Regions from separate parts of the Shewanella sp. SP1S2-4 genome, predicted to be linked through region 2. Evidence: predicted binding sites of a transcription regulator. Region 2 holds the regulator's gene; each other region holds the start of a gene.
The links. The regulator NrdR, encoded in region 2, represses ribonucleotide reductase genes. The targets are predictions, from matches to a motif close to AAACACNANATNTNGTGTTT.
Positions count from the first base shown of each region.

Region 1: a site for NrdR is predicted at 3,856-3,875, ahead of nrdA (class 1a ribonucleoside-diphosphate reductase subunit alpha). Genes of this name have one in related genera too.
Region 3: a site for NrdR is predicted at 4,907-4,926, ahead of nrdD (anaerobic ribonucleoside-triphosphate reductase). Genes of this name have one in related genera too.

Region 1 is NZ_JAUOET010000003.1:119,882-127,121, reverse strand. Features, by position in the region: gene gyrA (DNA gyrase subunit A) at 1-1,735, opposite strand, end outside; gene ubiG (bifunctional 2-polyprenyl-6-hydroxyphenol methylase/3-demethylubiquinol 3-O-methyltransferase UbiG) at 2,121-2,831, shown strand; gene Q4Q52_RS04650 (HAD-IA family hydrolase) at 2,833-3,504, shown strand; gene nrdA (class 1a ribonucleoside-diphosphate reductase subunit alpha) at 4,030-6,318, shown strand; gene nrdB (class Ia ribonucleoside-diphosphate reductase subunit beta) at 6,393-7,240, shown strand, end outside.
Region 2 is NZ_JAUOET010000024.1:44,262-51,501, reverse strand. Features, by position in the region: gene Q4Q52_RS17825 (riboflavin synthase) at 1-118, opposite strand, end outside; gene ribD (bifunctional diaminohydroxyphosphoribosylaminopyrimidine deaminase/5-amino-6-(5-phosphoribosylamino)uracil reductase RibD) at 130-1,284, opposite strand; gene nrdR (transcriptional regulator NrdR) at 1,431-1,880, opposite strand; gene glyA (serine hydroxymethyltransferase) at 2,081-3,334, opposite strand; gene ettA (energy-dependent translational throttle protein EttA) at 3,524-5,191, shown strand; gene Q4Q52_RS17800 (LysR family transcriptional regulator) at 5,327-6,268, opposite strand; gene Q4Q52_RS17795 (MBL fold metallo-hydrolase) at 6,556-7,240, shown strand, end outside.
Region 3 is NZ_JAUOET010000023.1:3,490-10,729, reverse strand. Features, by position in the region: gene Q4Q52_RS17315 (DEAD/DEAH box helicase) at 1-881, opposite strand, end outside; gene rssA (patatin-like phospholipase RssA) at 1,131-2,078, shown strand; gene Q4Q52_RS17305 (NADP-dependent oxidoreductase) at 2,209-3,222, opposite strand; gene Q4Q52_RS17300 (MarR family transcriptional regulator) at 3,370-3,888, shown strand; gene Q4Q52_RS17295 (hypothetical protein) at 4,009-4,698, shown strand; gene nrdD (anaerobic ribonucleoside-triphosphate reductase) at 4,958-7,075, shown strand; gene nrdG (anaerobic ribonucleoside-triphosphate reductase-activating protein) at 7,195-7,240, shown strand, end outside.

The DNA of each region.
Region 1 (7,240 bases), on a different contig from region 2:
TTTCAACGAAATCTTCGTCTTTTACTTTAGTTGCGGCTTTACCTTTACCACCACGGCGCTGGGCTTGGTAATCGGTCAAGGGTTGATACTTGGCATAACCTAAGTGCGACAGTGTCACCACAACGTCTTCTTCGTTGATCAAGTCTTCAAGACTCATATCGACTTCGTTTGCATTGATCACGGTACGACGAGCATCACCGTATTCTTCAAGAATGAGTTCTAACTCTTCCTTGATGACTTCCATCAAACGCTCAGGACTGCGCAGAATAAACAGCAGACCCGCGATAAATTCGAGCAGCTCTTCGTATTCGGCGATGATCTTATCGTGTTCAAGACCGGTTAAACGGTGTAAACGCAGTTCCAGAATCGCCTGAGCTTGTTGCTCAGTCAGGAAATATTGACCGTCACGGATACCGTATTGTGGCTCTAACCACTCAGGACGCGCGGCGTCATCGCCTGCTTTTTCCAGCATGCCTTGAACGTGGCCTAATTCCCAACCTTGCTCAACCAATTTAACTTTGGCATCCGCAGGCGTTGGCGAGGCTTTGATCAGCGCAATAATCGGGTCGATGTTAGCCAGAGCAACCGCCAGCGCTTCCAAAATATGGGCACGCTCACGGGCTTTACGCAGTTCAAATACGGTACGACGCGTCACGACTTCACGGCGATGCAGAATAAAGCATTCGAGCATTTCTTTAAGATTAAACAGTTTAGGCTGACCATTGGTCAGGGCCACCATGTTAATTCCGAAAGAACACTGCATTTGCGTTTGAGCATACAGGTTGTTTAATACCACCTCGCCCACTTCACCGCGCTTAATTTCGATAACGATACGCATACCGTCTTTATCGGACTCGTCGCGTAGACCGCTGATCCCTTCAAGCTTTTTATCTTTGACCAGCTCGGCAATCTTCTCGATTAAACGGGCTTTGTTCACTTGATAAGGGATTTCAGTCACGATAATGCGTTCACGGCCATTATCTTCGGTTTCCACATCCGCCAGTGCACGCATGATCGCGCGGCCACGGCCAGTTTTATAGGCATCAATAATGCCTTTACGGCCATTGATAATTGCCGCAGTTGGGAAATCCGGACCAGGAATGTATTCCATCAACTGTTCAATTGACAGTGAAGGTTCTTCAATCAGTGCCAAACAGCCTTTCACGACTTCCGTTAGGTTGTGTGGTGGGATGTTGGTTGCCATACCGACCGCAATACCCGATGAACCGTTAATTAACAGGTTAGGTACGCGTGTGGGTAGTACGGCGGGAATTTGTTCAGTGCCGTCGTAGTTAGGGACGAAATCCACTGTCTCTTTTTCAAGATCGGCGAGTAATTGATGCGCTAACTTATCCATACGGATTTCGGTATAACGCATTGCCGCCGCTGAGTCACCGTCGACCGAACCGAAGTTACCTTGGCCGTCTACTAAGGTGTAACGCAGTGAGAATGGCTGGGCCATACGGACGATAGTGTCATAAACAGCAGAATCACCATGGGGATGATATTTACCGATGACGTCACCGACCACACGGGCAGATTTTTTGTAAGGCTTGTTCCAATCGTTCTTCAATTCACTCATGGCAAACAGAACACGGCGATGAACCGGCTTTAAGCCGTCGCGCACGTCTGGTAATGCACGTCCCACGATAACGCTCATGGCGTAATCAAGGTACGAATTCTTTAGTTCGTCTTCGATATTAATTGGCGAAATAGATGATGCCAGATCAGTCATAAACTGCTCGTTCCCCTGAAAAATAGCCGACAACGTATAATCCGTATCATTGCCTAGCCCAAAAACGTGATTTGGCATTCTAACACAGTTATTTAATGTCGCCAGACCTATCCTTATCGAATTGAGAGTCTGGTGGCTTAATAGATGAAAACACTGTCAATTTGGTCGTTTGAGCGATAAACCAGCGTTGAAATTCGTGGCTTAGGATAAGAAAAAATCGTCAAAGGGATGAAGTAAAAGGTCGATACGGAGCACAACAATTAACATAAAAGCAGAAAACTGCTGAAAATTCACTCAACCACAAGGGCTTAGCTCAGTCGAACACTTTGTTTATCAAACATAGTCGTTATAATAGCCGCACAATACAGCTACTTCAGGTAATAGCATGCATCAGAATACCAATGTGGACCCACAGGAAATCGCAAAGTTTGAACGTATGGCCGAAACGTGGTGGGATCTCAACGGTGAATTTAAGCCGCTGCATCTATTAAACCCGCTGCGCTTAAATTATATCGATCAAACTGCTGGCGGCATTTTCGGTAAGAAAGTGCTCGACGTTGGTTGCGGCGGCGGGATTTTATCTGAAAGCATGGCCCGCATAGGTGCCGAGGTTGATGGTCTTGACATGGGTGATGAGCCCTTAGAAGTTGCGCGCTTGCATGCCCTCGAAACGGGCGTAAGCATTAATTATGTAAAAAATACCGCCGAGACCCACAGCCAAGATCATCAAGCCTATTACGATGTGGTGACCTGTATGGAAATGCTGGAGCATGTGCCCGATCCACAATCGGTGATCAAGGCTTGCTGCGACATGGTCAAACCCGGTGGCTTTGTGTTTTTCTCCACCATCAACCGCAACATTAAATCCTACGTTCACACGATTCTCGGCGCAGAATATTTGCTGAAGATGCTGCCAGTTGGCACCCATGAGCATAAAAAATTCATTAAGCCTTCGGAACTGATGGAGCTTGTGGACAATACCGATCTGATCTGTACCGATGCATTAGGCATCAGCTACAACCCGCTGACGGGCATTTTTAAATACACGCCTAAAGTTGATGTGAATTACATGATAGCGACGCGTAAGGTTGATTAATATGAGTCTGGCACAGATCCAAGGCGTACTGTTCGATCTCGACGGCACCTTAGCCGATACCGCGCCGGATCTGGTGCAGGCCCTTAATTTAAGTCTTCAAGACGTCGGCATCGCCGCGCAGCCGTTAGCGGCCATGCGCTACGCCGCATCCCACGGCAGTTTTGCCTTAGTCGATGCGGCGATACCCAATGCAGCGGATGATCTTCGCACTCAAGTTCAGCAAGGGCTGCTCGCCCACTATCAGCGCATTAATGGCGATCACTGTGCGCTATTCACAGGCATTGCAGCATTACTCGACTGGCTCGAGTTAATGCAGCTGCCATTTGGGGTGATCACCAACAAGCCTGCCCGCTTTACCCGTCCCTTATTGCGAAAACTGAATTTACACTTACGTATGCCCGTTATCATCAGTGGCGATTCAACCAAACACCCAAAACCCCACACAGCACCTATGTTATTAGGGGCTCAGCAACTGAACTGCGCTCCAGAGCACATTTTGTATCTTGGGGATGCTGAGCGAGATTTGTTAGCAGCTAAGGCGGCTGGCATGTTAGGCGGCGTTGCCCTATGGGGTTATCTGGGGGTCAACGACAAGCCATCGCAGTGGCCTGCCTACGCGCACTTTGCCAGCCCTACTGAGTTACATCAGGCATTAGCCGACGCATTCGCCTGAAAACTCGCCCATAAAATGGTTAACAAACTTCACTTTTGCACTCGAAGATACACCTTTTACTAAAGTGACTATGCAGACGCACATATGTGTGTTTGCTTGATTTTTTACCTGCGAATAAAATCAGGCTGCGAAAGGTCGGCGGATAAAAGATCGGCACTTGTGCGCGATCGCGATCTAAAGAAAAGATCGCCTAAAAATCCCCCATGAGTGCGACACGCTAACCTGAAATTGAGCTTCAAGGTTAGTCGTTACTAACGCTAAGGCTTATCCTCAACTTATCCACAAGATGTCCCCTGAATTCAGACTTGCAAATAGGGGCAAACCTCACTATCTTGTATCCCAGATAATTTAAAACACCATATCTTGTGTATAGGTAGCAATCAGACACACTAGAAGTTCGCCGCTTAATTGACTTGTTTTCCACCAGTCAGCTGTATTTAAGGGACGGTTATTGATTGTTTTACAAGGATACGTACGGTGAACTTGCTCACCTAAATAGATATAAGAACCAAGGCCTATCTCCAAATGAATAGCACTATGACAGTCACAAAACGCTGTGGCGATCGTGAAAATATCGATCTCGAAAAAATACACCGCGTAATTACTTGGGCAGCCAAGGGATTAAAAAACGTTTCTGTTTCTGAAGTTGAACTGCGCTCGCACCTACAGTTTTTCGATGGCATCCCAACCGAAGCTATCCATGAAACCATTATCAAAGCGGCTGCGGATTTAATTTCTCCAGAATCACCGGACTATCAGTTCCTCGCCGCCCGTTTAGCGGTGTTTCATTTGCGTAAGAAGGCCTTCGGTCAGTTCGAGCCGCCAGCACTGTATACCCACGTGACTAAGTTAGTTGAGCTTGGCAAGTATGACATGCACATTCTGCAGGATTACAGCCGCGAAGAACTCGACGTGATGGATACCTATATCGACCATTGGCGCGATATGGACTTTTCTTACGCTGCGGTAAAACAGCTTGAAGGCAAATATTTAGTTCAAAACCGTGTGACGCACGAAATCTATGAGAGCGCCCAGTTCCTCTACATTTTGGTCGCGGCCTGTTTGTTTGCCCGCTATCCAAAAGAAACGCGCCTGAAATACGTTAAAGATTTCTATGACGCGGTATCGACCTTTAAGATTTCGCTACCAACGCCAATCATGGCCGGTGTGCGCACGCCAACACGTCAGTTCAGCTCTTGCGTACTGATCGAATGTGGTGACAGCTTAGATTCAATCAACGCGACAGCTTCGTCGATAGTGAAATACGTCAGTCAACGTGCGGGTATCGGTATTAACGCCGGTCGTATTCGCGCCTTAGGTAGCCCAATCCGTGGTGGTGAAGCCTTCCACACCGGTTGTTTACCTTTCTATAAGTATTTCCAAACCGCAGTTAAGTCTTGTTCTCAAGGCGGCGTGCGTGGTGGTGCTGCGACCCTCTTCTACCCGATTTGGCACTTAGAAGTCGAATCTCTGCTGGTATTGAAAAATAACCGCGGCGTTGAAGATAACCGTATCCGTCACTTAGACTACGGTGTGCAGTTGAACAAAGTCATGTATCAACGTCTGATCAAGGGCGAAAATATCAGCCTGTTTAGCCCATCAGATGTACCTGGTTTGTACGATGCGTTCTTTGAAGATCAAAACGAATTCGAACGTTTATATGTGCAATACGAGCAAGACAGCAGTATTCGTAAGAAAACCATAAAGGCAGTTGAGCTGTTTTCACTGATGATGCAAGAGCGCGCCTCAACCGGCCGTATCTACATTCAGAACGTGGATCACTGCAACACCCATAGCCCGTTCGATTCTAAAGTCGCGCCGATCAGACAATCTAACCTGTGTCTTGAAATCGCCCTGCCGACAAAACCATTGAACAACATCGATGATCCTAATGGTGAAATCGCGCTTTGTACGTTGTCAGCACTCAACTTAGGTTCAATCAAAGAATTATCTGATATTGAACCATTAGCCGACCTCGCGGTACGCGCACTGGATAATCTGCTGGATTATCAAGATTATCCTATCAAGGCAGCACAACTTGCCTCGATGAATCGCCGTACCTTAGGTATAGGCGTAATTAACTTCGCTAACTACTTAGCGAAAAATGGCATGAAGTATTCCGATGGCAGCGCGAACGATCTGACCCACAGAACCTTCGAAGCCATTCAGTTTTATTTACTGAAAGCCTCGATGAACTTGGCCAAAGAGCAAGGTGCGTGTCCGTTATTCCACGAGACCACGTACGCTCAAGGTATTTTGCCAATCGATACTTATAAACGTGACCTAGATAAAATTTGTGCCGAACCATTGCACTTAGACTGGGAATCACTGCGTAGCGATATCAAGCAATATGGCCTGCGTAACTCGACGCTGTCGGCATTAATGCCATCAGAAACCTCGTCGCAAATCTCCAATGCGACCAATGGTATCGAACCACCGCGTGGCCTTATCAGCGTGAAATCGAGCAAAGACGGTCAGCTAAAACAAGTGGTACCTGATTTCGATACGCTGAAAGATAGCTATGAATTACTATGGAAAATGCCAAGTAATGATGGTTACTTACAGCTGGTGGGCATCATGCAGAAGTTCGTTGACCAAGCGATTTCGGCTAACACTAACTACGACCCTTCACGTTTTGAAGGCCGTAAAGTACCGATGCAAACTCTGCTGAAAGATTTGCTCAATGCTTACAAGTTAGGTGTGAAAACGCTTTACTACCATAACACTCGCGATGGTGCATCGGATTCACACGATGACATCACCAATTTAGAGAAAGAAGATGACGGTTGCGCCGGCGGCGCATGTAAAATCTAGTCTTTAACTTTAACGTTAACGGTTTTATAGGGATCCCTATTTAGTGGATCCCTATCCATTGGAAAAATAGCACCATGGCCTACTCTACCTTCTGTCAAACACCCAACGATGCCACCCGTGAACCTATGTTTTTAGGTCAATCTGTCAACGTGGCTCGTTACGATCAACAAAAATATGAAGTGTTCGAAAAACTGATAGAAAAGCAGTTATCTTTCTTTTGGCGCCCGGAAGAAGTAGACGTCAGTCGTGATAAGATTGACTACGGTGCATTGCCTGATCATGAAAAACACATCTTTATTTCGAATCTGAAATACCAAACCCTACTCGACTCGATTCAAGGTCGCTCGCCCAATGTGGCCTTTTTACCGCTGGTGTCACTGCCTGAATTAGAAACTTGGATTGAGACTTGGTCTTTCTCTGAGACAATTCACTCGCGCTCATACACCCACATCATTCGCAATATCGTTAACGATCCTTCAGTGATCTTCGACGATATCGTCGTGAACAAAGAAATCTTAAGCCGTGCGACCGATATCGCCGCTTATTACGATCACTTGATCCAACTGACTCAGATATTCCATTTACTCGGTGCAGGAACCCATGTTATCGATGGCAAAGAAGTCATAGTCAATACCCGCACCCTGAAAAAAGCCTTGTACCTATGCATGATGTCAGTCAACGCCCTAGAAGCTATTCGTTTCTATGTTAGCTTTGCCTGCTCATTTGCCTTTGCTGAACGTAAACTGATGGAAGGTAACGCGAAAATCATTCGCCTTATTGCACGTGATGAAGCCTTACACTTAAACAGCACTCAGCATATTTTAAGCATCATGCAAGGCGGTAAAGACGATCCAGAAATGGGTGAAATTGCTGCAGAATGCCAACAGGAAGCTTTCGATTTATTCTTCAAAGCCGCAGAGCA
Region 2 (7,240 bases):
CGCCTAAACGCACATCGTTTAAATCCAGTTTGCCGCTCGCCACGGTAAGACGAATATCATCGCCCTTGCGTTCAAGCTTTCGCAGGGTGCCAACGGCTTCAATAATCCCAGTAAACATGGTTAACTCACTTAATTAATTAAAGAAGTATCAAGCATAACGCTCAAGATTAAACGGGTATCTGGCCCTAATTTGCGCTCATCGACCAACATTAATGCAGGAATTTGCGCCATGGTTTGATAATCGGGTAGCTGCAATAGATTACGCCCTTGCCCACCGAGGATTTTCATCGCTTGGTATAGCACTAACTCATCGGCCAGCCCCCCTGCTAAAAAAGCGCCCGCTAAGGTTGCACCCGCTTCTACCAGCACGTGATTACAACTTTGGCCTAAATAGCTTAATAGTTCAGGTAAGGATACGCGACCTGCAATTGCAGGTAACACGAGGCAACTCACATGGGAGGGCAATTGTGCTTGAAACTCTGCGGGATAAGCCACGGTCGAGACCAAGAGTATCGGCGATACGATAGCCAAACAGGCAGCCGATAACGGCAAACGGGCGCGACTGTCGAGTATCACTCTTAATGGCTGCAGTAATTGCGCCTCGGTTATGCTGTCTTTTATGCCGCCAAGTTCTTGATATCGCACATTGAGTGAGGGGTCGTCAGCCAGTATGGTTTCAATCCCAGTCACCAACGCGCAGGAACGTAAGCGTAAGCGCTGCACGTCGCGGCGAGATTCAGGCCCGGTAATCCATTTAGACACACCGTTAGACAGCGCGGTTTTACCATCGAGACTCGCAGCCAATTTGACTGTGACTCTCGGTAAACCTGATTCCATCCGCTTCATAAAGCCTAAATTCAAGGCATAAGCTTCATCGAGGTGTAACCCCACATCCACTTCAATACCGGCGTCGCGCAGCATTTGAATACCGCGACCACCGACTTGCGGATTAGGGTCTTCCACCGCCACCACCACACGTTTGACGCCAATATTGATCAGCGCCAAGGCGCAGGGCGGTGTGCGGCCATAATGACTGCAGGGCTCTAAGGTGACATAGGCTGTTGCGCCGCGGGCGTGTTCGCCAGCCATACGTAGCGCATGCACTTCGGCGTGGGGCTCACCCGCTTTTTGATGATAACCTTCACCAATGATTTGGTTATCTTTAACGATAACGCAGCCCACACTGGGATTGGGTCTCGTGGTGTAAAAGCCTTTGCGCGCCAATTGAATCGCGCGGCTCATCATTTGGGTATCGAGTACGGACCAACTTATGTTCAAGCTCATGTTCAACCCTGTTGTTAAAGGTTTCGGCTTTCACCAGTCTTGTAAATCTGTGTTTAAAACCTGTCTTGCAGAAGCTATTAATCAAAAGCCTCTTTTAAAGCTAGCGCAACCAGAAGACTGAACGACAGGCAACAAAAATCGAATAACTACTTTTGCAGTTTGGCGATGGCTTCACCAAATTCAGACACGTCTTCAAAGGCGCGGTACACAGAAGCAAAACGTATGTAGGCGACTTTATCTAAGCTCATCAATTGCTCCATCATCAAGTTACCAACCATTTCTGAGGGCACTTCCCGCTCGCCAGTGGCGCGCAGGGTAGATTTGATTTTGCTAAGCGCTTGCTCGATTTCATCCATAGACACGGGGCGTTTTTCAACCGCGCGCAGCATGCCACCTTGGAGTTTTTCTTCATCGAAGGGTTGGCGTGAACCATCACGTTTAATCACCCTAGGCATGACTAATTCGGCGCCTTCGAAGGTGGTAAATCTTTCATGGCATTCGGTGCATTCTCGGCGACGGCGCACTTGATGGCCTTCCGCCACTAATCGAGAATCGATGACTTTAGTATCTGTCGCGCTGCAAAATGGACAATGCATTGAGCCTCCTGCCAGTGAATGACGTAAAGCCGTTGGCTTTACTATGTTATCTAAGGTTAGCCTGTTTGGTTTAAGTCTAAGATTTTAGCAATAAAAATGGCCGCTTAATGCGGCCATGGGATTTTATCCTATTTATGGGCTGAGGTTAACCACCTGATGCTTGTTAGGCTCAGCACCACAAAAAGGAGACTATTTACAGATTAACCGTAAACAGGGAAACGTGCGCACAGTGCCAATACTTGGCCTTTAACACGCTCAATCACTGCAGGATTGTTAGCATCATCAAGGATGTCACAAATCCAGCCAGTCAGCTCTTTCGATTCCGCTTCTTTAAAGCCGCGGCGCGTAATGGCTGGCGTACCGATACGCACACCTGAGGTCACAAAGGGTGAACGTGGGTCGTTTGGCACTGAGTTTTTGTTCACGGTAATGTTAGCGCTACCTAAGGCGGCATCGGCTTCTTTACCGGTCAAGTCACGACCAATCAGATCAACTAACATCAAGTGGTTGCTGGTTCCGCCAGAGACGATTTTGTAACCGCGCTCAAGGAACACTTCAACCATAGCTTTAGCGTTGTTAACCACTTGCTGTTGGTACACTTTAAATTCTGGCTCTAGGGCTTCTTTGAACGCAACCGCTTTACCAGCGATAACGTGCATTAATGGGCCACCTTGACCGCCTGGGAATACCGCAGAGTTCAACTTTTTGTACAAGTCTTCATCGTCAGCAGCAGACAGGATCACGCCACCACGAGGACCGGCTAAGGTTTTGTGAGTCGTTGACGTCACAACGTGTGCGTGTGGAACTGGGTTTGGATAAACGCCAGCAGCGATAAGACCGGCAACGTGCGCCATATCGACAAATAGGTAAGCACCTATTTTGTCTGCGATTTCACGCATTTTTGCCCAGTCAACGATACCTGAATAAGCAGAGAAACCGCCGATCATCATCTTAGGTTTATGTTCTACGGCCAGACGTTCCATTTCGTCGTAGTCAATTTTGCCAGATTCGTCGATACCGTAAGGAATGATATTGTACAGTTTGCCAGAGAAGTTAACGGGTGAACCGTGGGTCAAGTGACCACCGTGGGCTAAGTTCATGCCCAGTACGGTATCGCCAGGTTTTAACAATGCCATGTAAACAGCGCTGTTTGCCTGTGAACCTGAATGAGGTTGTACGTTAGCGTAAGTTGCGCCAAACAATTCTTTAGCACGTTCAATCGCTAAGGTTTCAACTACGTCCACATACTCACAACCACCGTAGTAACGCTTGCCTGGATAGCCTTCAGCGTACTTATTGGTTAACTGTGAACCTTGCGCTTCCATCACGCGTGGACTGGTGTAGTTTTCAGAAGCAATCAGCTCAATATGCTCTTCTTGACGCAGAGTTTCATTCTGAATTGCCTTAAACAGTTCCGGATCATAATCTGCGATATTCATATCTTTTTTCAGCATTGCTTACTCCAGCTGCCAATTCTTATAGGTAGGGTTGCGCGGTATTCTACTCGGAACGCGACCACAATCCCAGTATTTGAAACATGAAATTCCTGTGGATAGTGCTTGAACTTGGCTCATTGTCGAGTTGAGTTCGGCGCGCAATCGAGTAGAATTAGCCGCATCATTAGTCACTTAAGATAGAGAAAAATGGCTCAGTTTGTTTACAGCATGCTGCGGGTGGGTAAAATTGTTCCGCCTAAGAAGCAGATCCTTAAAGATATTTCTTTAAGCTTTTTCCCCGGCGCCAAAATTGGTGTACTCGGCCTTAACGGTTCAGGTAAGTCGACACTACTGCGTATTATGGCGGGTATCGACACCGAAATTGAAGGTGAAGCGCGCCCAATGCCGGGATTGAAAATCGGTTACCTACCGCAGGAACCTAAACTCGATCCAACCCAAACCGTGCGTGAAGCGATTGAAGAAGCCGTCTCTGAGGCAAAAAATGCCCTAACTCGCCTCGATGCCGTTTACGCTGCCTACGCAGAGCCGGATGCAGATTTCGACGCCCTTGCCAAAGAGCAAGGTGAACTCGAAGCCATTATCCAAGCCCAGGATGCGCATAACTTAGATCATATCCTTGAGCGCGCAGCTAACGCCCTGCGTCTGCCAGATTGGGATGAGAAAATCGAAGTGTTATCCGGTGGTGAACGTCGCCGCGTAGCGATATGCCGATTGCTGCTTGAAAAGCCAGAAATGCTGTTACTGGACGAACCAACCAACCACTTGGATGCTGAATCTGTGGCGTGGCTTGAGCACTTCTTGCAGGAATATGCCGGTACTGTGGTCGCGATTACCCATGACAGATACTTCCTCGACAATGCCGCTGGCTGGATTTTAGAACTCGACCGCGGTGAAGGTATTCCGTGGGAAGGTAACTATTCTTCATGGCTTGAACAGAAAGACGCCCGTCTGAAGCAAGAATCTGCCACCGAAAGTGCTCGCCAAAAGACCATTGCCAAGGAATTGGAATGGGTACGCCAAGGTGCGAAAGGCCGTCAATCTAAGGGCAAGGCCCGTATGGCGCGCTTTGAAGAGCTGAACACTAACGATTACCAAAAACGTAACGAAACTAACGAGCTATTTATTCCGCCCGGACCACGTTTAGGTGACAAGGTTATTGAAGTGAATAACCTGACCAAGTCTTACGGTGACCGCGTACTCATCGACAACCTGTCGTTCTCTGTGCCTAAGGGCGCTATCGTCGGTATTATCGGTGCCAACGGCGCGGGTAAATCGACCCTGTTCCGCATGTTATCCGGCGCTGAAACGCCAGACAGCGGCAGCATTGAGCTGGGTGATACTGTGCAACTGGCATCGGTTGAGCAGTTCCGCGATTCAATGAATGATAAAAACACCATTTGGGAAGAAATCTCCGGTGGTCAAGACATCATGCGTATCAACAACATGGAAATCCCGAGCCGCGCCTATGTAGGCCGCTTCAACTTCCGTGGTGGCGATCAGCAAAAAGTTATCGGCACCTTGTCGGGTGGTGAACGTAACCGAGTACATTTAGCCAAACTGCTGCAAGCGGGCGGTAACGTCTTATTACTCGACGAACCCACCAACGACTTAGACGTTGAAACCCTGCGCGCACTGGAAGAAGCGATTCTGGAATTCCCAGGTTGCGCTATGGTGATTTCGCATGACCGTTGGTTCCTCGACCGTATCGCGACCCACATTCTGGATTACCGTGACGAGGGCCAAGTGAACTTCTACGAAGGTAACTACACAGAATACTCGGCATGGTTGAAGAACACCTATGGCGCCGATGTGGTTGCGCCACACCGCTTGAAATACAAGCGCATGATTAAGTAGATCTAGAATCTAGTCAAGCATGTATCTGAGGAGTTTAACTCGAAAGGGTTAAGCTCCTTTTTTATAGCATCCCCTTACGTTATAAGTGCCGCAAGCTTTGGCACTATTTCAAGCTAACACTATTTTAAACTGGCACTATTTCAAACTGGCAAAATAAGCCACCAGCATGTCCATCATCACCCTAAGTGCAGGCTGCATATGTTTGCGAGATTGATATACGCCATACACACCCAGTGACTGCGGCATGAACTCAGTTAACAAAGGCACTAACTGACCCGAATCTAAATAGGGTCTCGCCGCCCACAGCGGTTGCATTGCAATCCCCTCACCTGCCAGCGTGGCATTAAGTACCACCATAGAATCATTGGCGCTGAAATTGCCATTCACAGGCACATTAAACGCCTGCCCTTGGTTTAACTTAGGATCGGAGTTCAGCGCCTGAGCCTGTTTCGCAGCCAGATCGACTTGATAAAACCGCCACATCACATCGCCAAAGTAGGAATAGGTTAAGCAATTATGCTGGGTCAAATCTTCGGGATGCAGCACGGCGGCACGCGCGGCAAGATAACTCGGTGCAGCGCACACCACAGATTCACATTCCCCCAAGCGCCTTGCGATAAGATTGGGATCGAGTTCATTGGTGATGCGAATCGCCAGATCAATCCGCTCGGCGACCAGATCGACAGTTTGGCTACTCACGTGGATATTCACACTCGCCTGCGGATAACTGGCTAAGTATTGGTGCACCACGGGCGCTAAAATCTGATGCGCCAAAAACTGGGAGCAGCTAATGCGCAATAATCCGCGCGGAATCGCCACCGAAGCATGACTCACCGCCGGCACTTCGTTCGCCAATTCGAGCAGTCGATGGCAATAATCCAGCACTTGCTCACCCGCTGGCGTTAAGCTGAGACTGCGCGTCGAGCGATGCAACAATCTAGCGCCGGACCATTCTTCCATTTCGCTCAAGTAACGGGTCACCATAGAACGCGACATATCTAAAGCATTAGCGGCGCTTACCATGCTGCCGCGCTCGACAATAGTGACAAACACCTTAGCCGCTTCGAGTCTATCCATGATTTATCTCCACTCGCGTTAAATCAATAACGTTCAATCAATAACGTTTAATCACTCACTTTCAATCACTCGAAGGCTCACTCACATACTCGCGCCCCACATGAATAATAACTAAGAGTAAATCCGGTTATTCGTCCGATTAATGCAACAAACATGGGCAGATACTCGCATTTATCTATTGATTATTGCAACCTATACTTAACTCACTTTTTGCAGCAGCTGCAAATCAATGAATGCTAAATCGAACCTTTTTACTCTTTCATCCTGTGACTATAAGTGAGCCAAAAATGAACACATCGACCTATGCTATACGCAACACAGTTAACGCCACATTGAAGGCCTCGTCTAACATCAGTCTAGCCGCTACCTTACTGCTAGCGGGACTCGGCGCGGTCAATGCGGCACCATTGCAAGTGAGCCATTTTAATCCGGGCGAAAACAGCATCTTTGCCGTGTCATCGAGCTTTATCAGCGGCGAACACGAAATGATGTTAGTCGATGCGCAATTTCAAAATAACGATGCCCAAACCTTGGTTGATACGATTAAGGCCAGCGGTAAAAAGCTGACTCAGGTATATATCAGCCATAGTGACCCTGACTTTTATTTCGGCTTAGCCGTGATTAAAAAGAATTTCCCCGATGCACAAGTTGTCGCGACTCAAACCACAGTCGATGCCATTAAAGCCTCAATGGAAGGCAAGCTCGCCTACTGGGGTCCGATTTTAAAAGACAATGCGCCAAGTGAATTAGTGTTACCTAAGGCGATTCACAGCGACACTTTCACCATCGACGGTGAGCAAGTGATTATCGAAGGTTTCAATGACAAACACCCTAAACACACTTTCCTGTGGGTACCATCGGCAAAAACCATCACAGGTGGCGTAGAAGTATTTGATAACACACATGTTTGGATGGCAGACACTCAAACTGCCGCAGAGCGTCAGGAATGGTTAACTCATTTAGATACGATGG
Region 3 (7,240 bases), on a different contig from region 2:
CGGGCAAATTGGTCCATGATTTGGTTGCGTGCGGCTTGCTTTAAATCACCGCTGAGTGCTGCGGTTGCAAAACCTTGCGCAGTTAATTTAGCGGCTAAGCGCTCTGTATCTGGGCGTGTCGCGGTAAAGATGATCACTTGCTTATGGGTTTCATCTTTGAGCAAACGGGCTAATAACGCTTCTTTATGGTCTAAGTGGTCACATAAGAAGATGCGTTGGTGAATGTCGTTATGCTCAGAGTGAGCCGCGCCAATCGCCACGTGCGCTGGATTTTTTAACAGCGTTGCCGCGATATCATTGATTTCGTCATGATCTAATGTGGCAGAAAACATCAGCGTTTGACGACGTTTATGATCGGCAGCATCGTTGATGGCTTTTAACTGCGGGGCAAAGCCTAAATCTAACATGCGGTCGGCTTCATCGAGCACGAGTAATTCTAAGCCATTTAGGAATAGATGTTTTTGCTCTAGATGATCGGCGATACGGCCTGGCGTCGCGACAATAAAATGCGGTTCTTTCGCTAGGGCTTTCGCTTGGTCGTTAAAGTTTTCACCGCCCAGAACGCTGATGGCCTTGTATTGGGTGTTGGCGACCAGCAGGCGAAGTTGACTATACACTTGGTGTGCTAGTTCGCGGGTCGGTAATAAAATCAATACTCTAGGATCGCGTTTTGACAGTGAGCGGGTAGAAATGACTCTTTGCAATGCGGGTAACAAAAACGCTAAGGTTTTACCTGAGCCAGTTTTTGATGACGCCATTAAATCTTTACCTGCCAATGCGATAGGCAGTGCTTGTTCCTGGATGGCGGTGGGTTCTGTGATCCCCATATGTTTTATGCTTTGAAGCAGACGCTGGTCCAGAGAAAAATCGGTAAATTGCAAAGGTATATCCCCTAAATCTTAGTAAGGGCAGATTATAGCCTTAATCGCCCTAACTCAGCTATCCACATCGATGATTATCTCTGCTTCACGCATGGATTTATCGCGAAAGTGTGTCATTTACACTTAGTTGCCGGCATTTGTTTACATCGATGTTACAAGTACTTAATTGCCTTGGCTTCACCAATTGACAGTGGATATGAAAGGATTTTACGTTATCGTGTAGTGGATTGAGTAACAGGAGAATGATTTATGGCTAACGGAACAACCCCTTCGGTTGGTATTGCCTTGGGCAGTGGCGCTGCGAAAGGTTGGGCGCACATTGGCGTGTTGAATGGTCTTGCCGCCATGGGGATCAAACCCGATAAAGTTGCGGGATGTTCGGTGGGCGCTTTAGTGGGCGCCGCGTACGCCCATGACCATTTACCTGAATTAGAAGAATGGGTTCGGAGTTTCTCGAGCTGGGACGTGCTTGGCTTGATGGACATTCGATGGCGTAAAGGCGGTCTTATCGGCGGTGATAAAGTATTTGATGTGCTGCAAGCTCGAATAGGGGATGTGAATATTGAGAACCTCAATCGTCCCTTTGCGGCGGTTGCGACCGACTTGTACTCCGGGCAGGAGATTTGGTTTACTGAAGGGGATTTACGTCAAGCGGTGCGCGCTTCTTGCTCTATGCCGGGGATTTTGGCGCCCGTGAGACAAGGTGACCGCTGGCTTGTCGATGGTGCTGTGGTGAATCCAGTGCCTGTTTCTGTCAGCCGTGCCATGGGCGTTGATGTGGTGATAGCCGTGGATTTATATGGTTATCATTCTGGTCGCATCCAAGTATTGCCGGTGAGCATGACGAGCCAAAAAAACGTTGAAGCTGAAATGGATATGCCTGCGCGACAAGAAACTGGATTTATGGATTTGTTTGCCCGTGGCCGAGATTATGTCAGCAATCTGACCGATAAGTTTTCACTTGGCACTAAATCGAATCCTGGCATGATTGCTGTAATGTCGCAATCAATGGGCATTTTAGAGCAAAGACATAAACGGGCGCGCTTGATGGGCGATCCGCCAGATATTTGTATTGTGCCTGAGGTCGGCAATATCGGCACTATGGAGTTTCACCGTGCCGATGAGGCGATTGCCGCTGGCGAGGCTGCCGTTGAAAAGGTGGCCCACTTGATTGAAGCTGCGATGTGGAAGGGCTAATCCGTTAAAAGATAAACAGTTGACTATCAAATAGAAACAGTCGGTACAACTCGCGTTATACCGACTTTTTTGCTATCTAAAACTGAGTCTTGTTATTTAAACAGAGCGTTTATGTCACTTTGATGGCGAGTTATGCCAATTTTACCAACATTTTACCGCGATTCTTACCTTCAAACAGACCGATAAAGGCATCAGGTGCTTGTTTAAGCCCTTGATAAATGGTTTGTTCAGCTTTGACTTTACCTTCAGCTAACCATTGAGCCATTTTCACTGCAAACTCAGGATAATGCGCCCAATGTTCGGATACGATAAAACCTTCTAACTTAAGTTTACGCATCACTATCAGGGCCAAGTTGTCTGGACCGGGTGTTGACGCTGTGTCGTTGTACTGCGAAATCATACCGCAAACGGCGATACGTCCATGATCTTTCATATTGCTCAGCGCTGCGGCTAAATGCTCACCACCGACGTTTTCAAAGTACACATCAATCCCTTCTGGCGCGGCTTTTGTGAGCGCTTGGGTGAGATTACCACAGGTTTTGTAATTGATGATGGCATCAACACCATAGCTTCGCAGCAATTCCGCTTTTTCATCTGAACCCACAGAGGCGATTACGCGAGCACCCATCAGTTTACCAATCTGGCAAGCAACACTGCCGACGGCGCCTGATGCGGCAGAAACAAACAGGGTTTCACCTGCTTTTAAATCTGCGATGCGAGTCAGTCCCGTCCACGCTGTCATGCCCGGCATACCCAGCACGCCGAGGAAATGTGAACTGTCTAATTCGGTTTGCGGCAGAGCGGTCAGTCCAGCCGTGTCGGTGACAGCGTGCTCGCGCCAACCTAACATACTGCTGACTTTAGTGCCTACTGGGAAATCACTGTTTTTAGACGCGATAACTTCACCAATCGCGCCGCCTTCTAAGACTTGATTCAAGGCGAAGGGCGGAACATAACTCTTACGATCTACCATGCGGCCGCGCATATAAGGGTCGACCGACATCCACAGGTTTTTTATCAACACTTGGCCATCGGCGAGCGGTGATAAGGATTTATTTACTAAAGCAAAGTTCTCTGCCGTAGGCATGCCTTCAGGGCGACTGGCTAAATGGATTTCTCGGGTTTCAGTAATAGTGCTATTCATAAAAAATTAACCTTTTGTTTGTGCGCAAACTAACTGCGTCAACTTTACGTGGCTTCATGACACAATGCAAATACTTTGCGCGCAAACTAGATGCGATGGGGCGGATCGGATAAGATAGCGCTATGTTTGAATGACAGGCGCTTGAACGTGCAAAATTGTTTATCTCACCCAGAGCTCGAATTTACAGAGCAGAGTCAAAACCCAGACCCACATAACACAGAGGCACAGAACCTCGAGCCAAGTGATGCACTGTGTTTATCTGACAATGTGTGCTTCGCGCTATATTCCGCCAGCAATGCCTTAGTGCGCGCTTATCGGCCTTTACTCGAGGCATACGAGTTAACTTTCCCTCAATATCTGGTGATGCAAACCCTTTGGCGTCAAAATGGCTGTAGTCAAACCCAGCTATCGGCGGCGACTAAGCTCGATATGGGGACGCTAACGCCTATCGTTAAGCGCTTAGAGGTAAAAGGCTTGATCACGCGTTTGGCCTGCGTTGAAGATGAGCGGAAAAAATTGATCACTCTGACGACTCAGGGAGAGGCGATTAAGCATGAAGCCCTAGCCTTAAAGCAAACTTTACTGAATAAAGTGCAGATGGATGCCGAGGCACTCGATTTGTTGAGGCGGCAATGTCTTGCCCTTATTGAAGATTTACAGTCCTAGAGATAAAGCTACTGGTGCTGTTCGCTACCCGAAAATTCAGGCTCTGCATAGATTAATACTTGATTGGCTTAGTTTTTGCTTTAAAACTTTCATTGAGTCTTAGACGCCGAATTTTTGACGATGAATTCTATTTTAAACGCCTTCAATCTTAATCGCAGCAATACCAGCATCGCCGATGCCTATGGTGCCAATAGCCAAAAGACGAGTACGGCTAAAACCGATGCGACCACTGAGACCAAGAAAACTCAGACGGATGCCGCTAAACCCGACGCGGGTAAAGCCGATGAGATAGCGCTGTCGCCACGGGCGCAACGTGCACAGAAAATTCAGTCGATGGCGAAGGATTTTTTTGCCGATGGCAAATTTGGTGTCGCCGATATTCCCGCATTAGTGTCACGTTTACAAAAAGACGGCATTTTATCTGACGTGCAACTCGACCGTTTATCAAAAAACGGTATTACAGTTCCGAGCACAACCACGCCGAGTAAGCAGTCGCTGCAAGATTTCTTAGATGATGAGCTCAAATCATTAGCCAAAAAATCACCGAACAACCCCCTGATCAATACTTTGGTCGATGCGAAAAACGTTTTGACCAATATGGATGATGCTCAGTCGCCGGTGCTCGCTCAAAAAGCCACCAAAGTCCTTGGCCAATTAACGGATTATTTAAATTCCGAGCCACCGCTAACGGATGCTCAAAAACAGCAATGGCAGGGGCTTAAATCTATGATGCAACTCGCTTCGTCTATGGGCTCGCATCAGTCGGCATCGGGCCAACTCAGTAGTTATCTTGCACTCGCTAAGCGTTAATCTTGAGTTATGGAGCTTGATCATCACTGATTTCAGGCATCAACTAGCTGGGTTTAATCAGCAGGTCAAGGCGCAATTTTCAGATAATTGGGCCTAGCTGCAGTTCTGGTTTGTTCTTTTATTTCATCCTAAAAACTATGATCTGGATCATGGACGCCTCACCGTCGTTGTAGCCTAATGCTCTACATATTGTGTTTTATGTTTTTAAAATCACTAGATGTAGTGTTAATTTTTAGGCGAGATGGAGAGGAACTGAACAATGCCAGTCGTAATTAAGCGGGATGGTTGCCGCACACCTTTTGATGAAACAAGGATACGGGATGCAGTGAATGCCGCTGCAAACTCAGTTGGAATAGAGGATGGCGACTATGCAGCGACAGTGGCAGCGTGTATCAGTCAAAGCGTTGCGACCTTAACCGACGTTGATATCCATCATCTACAGGATGCGGTTGAGAATTTACTGATGGAAGGGCCGTATAAGTCCTTGGCGCGGGTTTATATCGAATACCGTCACGACCGAGATGTGTGCCGTGAAGCGACCAGTAAATTAAACCTCGAAATCCGTGGTTTAGTCGAGCAAAGCAATGCGGCGTTACTCAATGAAAATGCCAATAAAGATTCGAAAGTTATCCCAACTCAGCGGGATTTGCTCGCGGGCATAGTCGCCAAACATTATGCCAAGAGTCATATCTTGCCAAAGGACGTGGTTGCTGCCCATGAAGCGGGGGAGATCCACTACCACGACTTAGATTACTCGCCTTTTTTCCCGATGTTTAACTGCATGCTGATTGATTTGGCTGGTATGTTGACCCATGGCTTTAAAATGGGCAATGCCGAAATCGAAACCCCTAAGTCTATCTCAACGGCGACAGCCGTCACCGCGCAGATCATTGCCCAAGTGGCGAGCCATATTTATGGCGGCACGACCATCAATCGCATCGACGAAGTGTTAGCGCCATTTGTCGCTAAGAGCTACGACAAGCACTACCAAATCGCCCTGAATTGGCAGATCACCGACGCCAAAGCCTTTGCCACGGCGCAAACTGAAAAAGAATGTCACGATGCATTTCAGTCTTTGGAATATGAGGTTAATACCTTGCATACCGCCAATGGCCAAACACCGTTCGTTACCTTTGGCTTTGGGTTAGGCACATCATGGGAATCCCGCTTAATTCAGCAATCTATGCTGAAAGTACGGATGGCGGGATTAGGTAAAAATCGTAAGACGGCAGTTTTTCCTAAGTTAGTGTTTGCGATTCGTGATGGCATTAATCACAAAGCTGGCGATTGCAATTACGATGTCAAACAGATGGCACTCAAATGCGCAACTATGCGCATGTATCCCGACATTCTCAATTACGAGCAAGTCGAGAAAGTCACAGGTTCATTTAAAACCCCAATGGGTTGCCGCAGCTTTTTAGGCACCTATGAGGAAAATGGCGAGCTCGTGCATGAAGGACGTAATAATCTTGGGGTCGTTAGTTTAAATCTGCCGCGGATTGCCTTGGAAGCTAAGGGTGATGAAGCGGAATTTTATCATCTTTTAGATGACAGATTAGTCTTAGCCCGTAAAGCGTTAGATACTCGCATTGAGCGACTCAATGGCGTTAAAGCCCGTGTGGCACCAATCCTCTATATGGAAGGGGCCTGTGGTGTGCGTTTGCGCGCTGATGATGATGTTTCTCAAATCTTTAAAAATGGCCGGGCGTCAATTTCACTCGGTTACATTGGCCTGCATGAAACCATGAATGCACTCTATGGCACCCAAACCCATGTATTTGACGATGCACAATTGAGGGACAAAGCCGTCGCTATTGTTGCCTATCTTAAAGCCGCCACAGATGCGTGGAAGGCTGAAACAGGTTATGGCTTTAGTCTGTATAGCACGCCAAGCGAGAGCCTTTGCAGCCGTTTTTGTAAACTGGATGCGAAGCAATTTGGCCTAGTCACAGGCGTGACAGACAAGGGCTATTACACTAATAGTTTCCACCTTGATGTGGAAAAAAGTGTAAATCCTTACGATAAAATTGATTTTGAACAGCCATATCCTGCTATCGCGAACGGCGGCTTTATTTGTTATGGCGAATATCCCAACATGCAGCATAACCTCGAAGCGCTGGAAAACGTGTGGGATTATAGTTATAGCCGCGTGCCTTACTATGGCACTAACACGCCAATTGATGAATGCTACGACTGTGGCTTTACTGGCGAATTTAGCTGTACCAGTAAAGGGTTCACTTGCCCTAAGTGCGGCAACCATGAGCCAAGTCGGGTGTCAGTGACGCGCCGAGTGTGCGGTTACTTAGGCAGCCCAGATGCGCGACCCTTTAATTATGGTAAACAGGAAGAAGTAAAACGTAGGATCAAACACTTGTAACACTATTATTTTATTCTGCTTGTTAGACTTATTCCGTGGCATCACGTGGCATCAAATCAAATAGTGCCATGGGATAAGTCCCAATGTTAAAAGATGAAATGCACTATGAAGTACTATCAATGAATTACCATCAATATTTCCCTATCGATGTGGTCAATGGCCCTG